DNA from 2 places in the Bacillus xiamenensis genome. Region 1 is predicted to be linked to the other one. Evidence: a T-box and tRNA genes for the amino acid it is inferred to sense, from the RefSeq annotation. Region 1 holds a T-box; the other holds one or more tRNA genes.
The links. The T-box of region 1 lies ahead of ileS (isoleucine--tRNA ligase). A T-box ahead of a tRNA ligase gene usually reads a tRNA of that ligase, here a tRNA-Ile.

Region 1 (3,375 bases):
CGACCAATATCGATTGAAATTAACGGACTTTCTGGACCCGCGTGAGCAATTTATTACCCAGTCCGTGATCCAGCATTCTGATGAACTCGGCATCATGTTTTTTGGCGGGTATGAGAAAGCGGAGCGCAAAAGAGCCCTCATCTATCCAGATTATTTAGAACCGTCTATTCAGGACTTTGAGCTGTCTTATTTTCAGGTGAACTATGCGAAAAAGTTTATTTCCATTGAACACCCGAAGCTTCTTGGCTCACTGATTGGGACAGGCCTGAAGCGTCAAAAATTCGGTGATTTGTTATTTTTAGACGATGATGTAAAGTTTATTTGTACAAGCGATGTCGCCGATTTTGTTCGGGCGCAGCTAACGCATGTCGGCAGAGCATCCGTTTCATTAGAAGAAATTAGCCAGACAGATATAAAACCGGTCATCAGCAAGACCGACATCAAAGAAGATACCATTTCTTCATTGCGGCTTGACGCTGTATGTGCTGCTGTCAGCCGTCAGTCTCGGCAAAAAGCACAGCTTTTGGTCAAAAATGGCCTTGTGAAAGTCAACTGGAAAGTCACTGAGGACCCATCCTTTACAATTGGTGAAGGCGATCAGCTCTCTGTGAGGGGATTTGGCCGCTTTAGCTTAAAAACAATTGATGGGAAGACAAAAAAAGATAAATTCAAAGTAACATTTGAGCTTCTGACATAACGAACTTGAATCTGGAGGTGGCGAGGTTGCCATTAACACCTAATGATATTCATAATAAAACGTTCACAAAAAGTTTTCGCGGCTATGACGAAGATGAAGTAAATGAGTTTTTAAGCCAAGTACGTAAAGATTACGAAATCGTGCTTCGCAAAAAGAACGAGCTTGAAGACAAAGTCAATGAGCTTGATGAAAGACTAAGTCATTTTGCAACAATCGAAGAAACATTAAACAAATCAATTCTTGTTGCACAGGAAGCAGCAGAAGACGTGAAACGCCATTCTGACAAAGAAGCAAAACTGATTATTCGTGAAGCAGAGAAAAATGCTGACCGCATTATCAACGAAGCGTTATCAAAATCAAGAAAGATTGCGATGGAAATCGAAGAGCTGAAGAAACAATCAAAAGTCTTTAGAACTCGTTTCCAAATGCTGATTGAAGCTCAGCTTGATCTGCTGAAAAATGATGATTGGGATCATTTGCTTGAATATGAAGTAGATGCTGTCTTTGACGAAAAAGAATAAGCGCATCATCTTGACATGACGTGCTCATGTTGCATATAATACCATCATAAATTAACAAGAGATAAACGTTTGAAAGGGACACTCGCAGCGGTTACATGCGTAATAAAGCGAATCAGGGATGGTGGAAGCCTGACATTACGAGACGCTGCAATGAGATCACCCCTTTAGTTCCTTTTCTGAAATGGACCAGTAAGAAAAGGCGTCTAATCACGTTACGATTTTAGAGTGGATAAGCGGCTGTTTTATAGCGCTTATCTAAAAGGGTGGTACCGCGAGACAAGCCTTCTCGTCCCTTATGGGATGAGAGGGCTTTTTTTATTGTTTTTTAATCAGAATTTGCATGTGGAGGAATGGGTATGAACTACAAAGACACCTTATTAATGCCGAAAACAGATTTCCCAATGAGAGGGAACTTGCCAAACAAAGAGCCTGAAATCCAAGAGAAGTGGGCAGAAAAAGACATCTATCAAATGGTCTTAGAGCGGACAAAGGGACGCCCGACCTTTATTTTGCATGATGGACCTCCATATGCGAATGGTGACATCCATATGGGACACGCACTTAATAAAATCCTAAAAGATTTTATTGTTCGTTTTAAATCAATGAATGGATTCCATGCACCGTATGTGCCGGGCTGGGATACACATGGCTTACCGATTGAAACAGCCCTTACGAAAAATAAAAAAGTCAAACGAAAAGAAATGTCTACAGCAGAATTCCGTAAACTATGTGAGGAGTATGCTTGGAAACAAATCGAAGGTCAGCGCAATCAGTTTAAACGTTTGGGCGTAAGAGCAGATTGGGACAATCCATATGTGACATTAAAGCCTGAATACGAAGCGCAGCAAATTCTTGTCTTTGGTGAAATGGCGAAAAGAGGCTATATTTACAAAGGTCTTAAACCTGTTAACTGGTCTCCTTCAAGTGAGTCAGCCCTTGCTGAAGCGGAAATTGAATATAAGGACAAACGCTCACCATCTATTTACGTATCATTTAAAGTGAAAGATGGCAAAGGTGTACTTGAAAACGGCGAACAGTTCATCATCTGGACGACAACACCTTGGACGCTTCCTGCAAACCTTGGCATTTGCGTTCATCCAAACCTAGAATACAGTGTGCTCCAAGTTGGTACGGAGCGATATGTTGTCGCATCTGAGCTCGCTGAACAAGTGGCAAAAACACTTGGCTTTGACGATTACGAAGTTGTTAAAACACTAAAAGGAAAAGAATTAGACACCATTGTTGCAGAGCACCCGATTTACGGCAGAGACTCTCTTGTGATGCTTGGCGATCACGTCACAACAGATGCAGGAACAGGCTGTGTTCACACAGCGCCAGGTCACGGGGAAGATGACTTTATTGTCGGTATGAAATACGGTCTTGAGGTGCTATGTCCAGTAGATGAAAAAGGTGTCATGACAGAAGAAGCACCTGGTTTTGAAGGACTATTCTACGAGGATGCCAATAAAGCCGTCACAGAGCAGCTTGAAGCAAAAGGCGCCCTGAAAAAGCTCGACTTTATCACGCACTCTTATCCACATGACTGGAGAACGAAAAAGCCAACGATTTATCGTGCGACAGCTCAGTGGTTTGCTTCGATTAAAGATTTCAGAGAAGCGCTATTAGACAATATTAAAGAAACGAAATGGGTTCCAGCTTGGGGCGAAACACGCCTATTCAACATGGTGCGTGACAGAGGTGACTGGTGCATTTCAAGACAGCGTGTATGGGGCGTTCCAATTCCGGTCTTCTATGCGGAAAATGGTGAGCCGATCATCACGGACGAAACAATTCAGCATGTATCTCAATTATTTAGAGAGCATGGCTCAAATATTTGGTTTGAAAAAGAAGCGAAAGAATTATTGCCTGAAGGCTTTACACATCCAGGCAGCCCGAACGGCGAATTTACAAAAGAGCAGGACATCATGGATGTATGGTTTGATTCCGGTTCTTCTCACCAAGCGGTTTTAGAAGAACGAGATGATCTTGTTCGTCCGGCAGACCTTTACCTTGAAGGCTCTGACCAATATCGCGGCTGGTTTAACTCATCTTTATCTACAGCAGTTGCAGTCACTGGAAAAGCACCATATAAAGGTGTTCTCAGCCATGGCTTCACGCTTGATAAAGAAGGCCGCAAAATGAGTAAATCATTAGGCA
Region 2 (3,375 bases), 1.2 Mb from region 1:
TTTTATGAATGATTTCATTTCTATACGATTTACTACAAGAGTGTCAGGTGTCTAAAAGCAAGAAGAAAGCCTGGTAAGCATGTTTTTGAACCTCTGACTATGAAAAAAGCAATAGAATAGTAGAGTAGGGTGTATAAGTCTATTTTTTTGAAATAAATAGACAGTGTATCTATCTGCTAAATCTAAGGAATATCTATATCATTAAAGTATAAAGATGATAGGTTGCTCATATTTTGAAGGAATTGCATGTATTTAAAGAGAATATAGAGGAGAGAAGTATAGCTGTTAAACGTTGAATTGAAGCAGTTTTGACAGGGTGAATTAATATCATTTGTTAAAAGAAATACGTAATGAAAAATGAGATAAAATTTTTTTAATATAGCCTTTACAAATGTGTGAAACCTGTATATAATAATCTTTGTCGGATCGAGAGATTCCTACATAGTGGAGGATTAGCTCAGCTGGGAGAGCATCTGCCTTACAAGCAGAGGGTCGGCGGTTCGAGCCCGTCATCCTCCACCATATTTATTCTTACATAATGTTAGGATAGATAAAGCCGGTGTAGCTCAACTGGTAGAGCAACTGACTTGTAATCAGTAGGTTGGGGGTTCAAGTCCTCTTGCCGGCACCACTTTCATATGGTAAGATAGACAAGTCGCTTTAAAAGCGAGCCATTAGCTCAGTTGGTAGAGCATCTGACTTTTAATCAGAGGGTCGAAGGTTCGAGTCCTTCATGGCTCACCATGTTCATGCGGGTGTGGCGGAATTGGCAGACGCGCTAGACTTAGGATCTAGTGTCTTTATGACGTGGGGGTTCAAGTCCCTTCACCCGCATAGCCAAATAACATAAAGAAATCCTGTAATGCGGAAGTAGTTCAGTGGTAGAACACCACCTTGCCAAGGTGGGGGTCGCGGGTTCGAATCCCGTCTTCCGCTTATACCATCCACGCCGGGGTGGTGGAATTGGCAGACACACAGGACTTAAAATCCTGCGGTAGGTGACTACCGTGCCGGTTCAAGTCCGGCCCTCGGCATTATGAAATAAGCGCCCGTAGCTCAATTGGATAGAGCGTTTGACTACGGATCAAAAGGTTAGGGGTTCGACTCCTCTCGGGCGCGCCATTAAGATCGGGAAGTAGCTCAGCTTGGTAGAGCACTTGGTTTGGGACCAAGGGGTCGCAGGTTCGAATCCTGTCTTCCCGACCATCTTTTTATGGGGCCTTAGCTCAGCTGGGAGAGCGCCTGCCTTGCACGCAGGAGGTCAGCGGTTCGATCCCGCTAGGCTCCACTTTCTAAAAAAAATATTTTGATCATGGCGGTGTAGCTCAGCTGGCTAGAGCGTACGGTTCATACCCGTGAGGTCGGGGGTTCGATCCCCTCCGCCGCTATAAAGGACCTTTAGCTCAGTTGGTTAGAGCAGACGGCTCATAACCGTCCGGTCGTAGGTTCGAGTCCTACAAGGTCCACCATCTATACGGAGGAATACCCAAGTCCGGCTGAAGGGATCGGTCTTGAAAACCGACAGGGGTGTCAAAGCCCGCGGGGGTTCGAATCCCTCTTCCTCCGCCATATTTTTAAGAAACCATATCATCGCGGGGTGGAGCAGTTCGGTAGCTCGTCGGGCTCATAACCCGAAGGTCGCAGGTTCAAATCCTGCCCCCGCAACCAAATTTTATTCTTATGTCTATAATGGTCCGGTAGTTCAGTTGGTTAGAATGCCTGCCTGTCACGCAGGAGGTCGCGGGTTCGAGTCCCGTCCGGACCGCCATTTTTAAATGAATACATGGCTCGGTAGCTCAGTTGGTAGAGCAACGGACTGAAAATCCGTGTGTCGGCGGTTCGATTCCGTCCCGAGCCACTTTTACAAATAAATATTGACAGTATGGCGGTTGTGGCGAAGTGGTTAACGCACCAGATTGTGGCTCTGGCACTCGTGGGTTCGATTCCCATCAATCGCCCCATACATATTTTTGCGGGTGTAGTTTAGTGGTAAAACCTCAGCCTTCCAAGCTGATGTCGTGGGTTCGATTCCCATCACCCGCTCCATTTGTATATCGTTCATGGGCCTGTAGCTCAGCTGGTTAGAGCGCACGCCTGATAAGCGTGAGGTCGGTGGTTCGAGTCCACTCAGGCCCACCATGACCTTCCGCAGTAGCTCAGTGGTAGAGCTATCGGCTGTTAACCGATCGGTCGTAGGTTCGAATCCTACCTGCGGAGCCAAATGGAGAAGTACTCAAGTGGCTGAAGAGGCGCCCCTGCTAAGGGTGTAGGTCGCGCGAGCGGCGCGAGGGTTCAAATCCCTCCTTCTCCGCCATTTTTATGGCCCGTTGGTCAAGCGGTTAAGACACCGCCCTTTCACGGCGGTAACACGGGTTCGAATCCCGTACGGGTCATTTTTAAAAGAGATCTTGTGATAGATCTCTTTTTTATTTTAGCCCTTTGTCTTCTTTTCAGCGTGAACTGAAAACCTTTGCAGTCTAGGAAGGACAAGTACCGGCGCGGAGCGAATGTAACATTCGTGAGCACCGGCACGCAGGACTGACAAAGAATGCGAGGGTTTGTCTACACGCTGAAAGACCGCTCTATCGGTCTTTTTCTACATATTCATGGAGTAGATCGTATAAGACAAGTATGTCGCAAAGAATCCCCATAAAACATAAGGAATCAATAAAATTGGAACGATTTTGCTTAGTTTTCGTGAAACGATCACCAGTGCAAGTGCTGTCAGTGCAACAAGCAGGCAGTCAATTGTAGCGGCGAACAAATCCTTTTGTGTAAATTGAAAAAAACTAAAGGCCTGATTGAAAACGTAATTTAAAAGAAAGAGTATCCAGAAGGGGAAAGTGATTTTCTGAAATCCATACTTTCCATATATCATTGCAGCAGATAATGAAATGAGGGCGAATAAGACAGCCCAAACTGCTCCTATCACACCACCACTAGGTGTCCATTCAGGTTTATTTAATGCATCATACCATTCTCTGTCAATGGGGAACAGGAACCCTGCAATAGAAAATAATGCGTATGTAATAAAGAAGACGATAACCGCCCAAATGATACTTTTTTTTGCCATCAAGAATCTCCTCCCAATCTATTCATTCTTCAATTTATTTCCCAATTATTACATGATATAAACATATAGCCCCCAATATGAGGGGACTAATGCTTTTTTTCGGTATAAGGATCTTCTTCGTACGGCTTCAAGTCACCAAACATCGTCATGACGCCTTCTTCATCTAATGCTTCTTCATAGGCTTCATGTGCTTTATTCGGGTATACCTTGCTTGCTTTGCCTTCAATATCAGCAGATGCGAATCCTTCATAGGCTTCCACATCATCTTCATCTTCTGATTGTGTATACACATCATCGTATGT

Region 2: it encodes a tRNA-Ile, which carries the amino acid that the T-box ahead of ileS (isoleucine--tRNA ligase) is inferred to sense. The anticodon was not compared.

Annotation. Positions count from the first base shown of each region.
Region 1 covers NZ_CP017786.1:182,393-185,767, reverse strand. The annotation lists gene BK049_RS00875 (YlmH family RNA-binding protein) at 1-697, shown strand, start outside; gene BK049_RS00870 (DivIVA domain-containing protein) at 724-1,218, shown strand; T-box leader at 1,278-1,515, shown strand; gene ileS (isoleucine--tRNA ligase) at 1,575-3,375, shown strand, end outside.
Region 2 covers NZ_CP017786.1:2,631,352-2,634,726, forward strand. The annotation lists tRNA gene BK049_RS13315 (tRNA-Val) at 447-522, shown strand; tRNA gene BK049_RS13320 (tRNA-Thr) at 556-631, shown strand; tRNA gene BK049_RS13325 (tRNA-Lys) at 669-744, shown strand; tRNA gene BK049_RS13330 (tRNA-Leu) at 752-834, shown strand; tRNA gene BK049_RS13335 (tRNA-Gly) at 865-936, shown strand; tRNA gene BK049_RS13340 (tRNA-Leu) at 949-1,034, shown strand; tRNA gene BK049_RS13345 (tRNA-Arg) at 1,046-1,122, shown strand; tRNA gene BK049_RS13350 (tRNA-Pro) at 1,130-1,206, shown strand; tRNA gene BK049_RS13355 (tRNA-Ala) at 1,216-1,288, shown strand; tRNA gene BK049_RS13360 (tRNA-Met) at 1,315-1,388, shown strand; tRNA gene BK049_RS13365 (tRNA-Ile) at 1,393-1,469, shown strand; tRNA gene BK049_RS13370 (tRNA-Ser) at 1,477-1,569, shown strand; tRNA gene BK049_RS13375 (tRNA-Met) at 1,592-1,668, shown strand; tRNA gene BK049_RS13380 (tRNA-Asp) at 1,692-1,768, shown strand; tRNA gene BK049_RS13385 (tRNA-Phe) at 1,786-1,858, shown strand; tRNA gene BK049_RS13390 (tRNA-His) at 1,886-1,961, shown strand; tRNA gene BK049_RS13395 (tRNA-Gly) at 1,973-2,046, shown strand; tRNA gene BK049_RS13400 (tRNA-Ile) at 2,063-2,139, shown strand; tRNA gene BK049_RS13405 (tRNA-Asn) at 2,146-2,220, shown strand; tRNA gene BK049_RS13410 (tRNA-Ser) at 2,224-2,314, shown strand; tRNA gene BK049_RS13415 (tRNA-Glu) at 2,322-2,393, shown strand; gene BK049_RS13420 (TspO/MBR family protein) at 2,597-3,073, opposite strand; gene BK049_RS13425 (TraR/DksA C4-type zinc finger protein) at 3,160-3,375, opposite strand, start outside.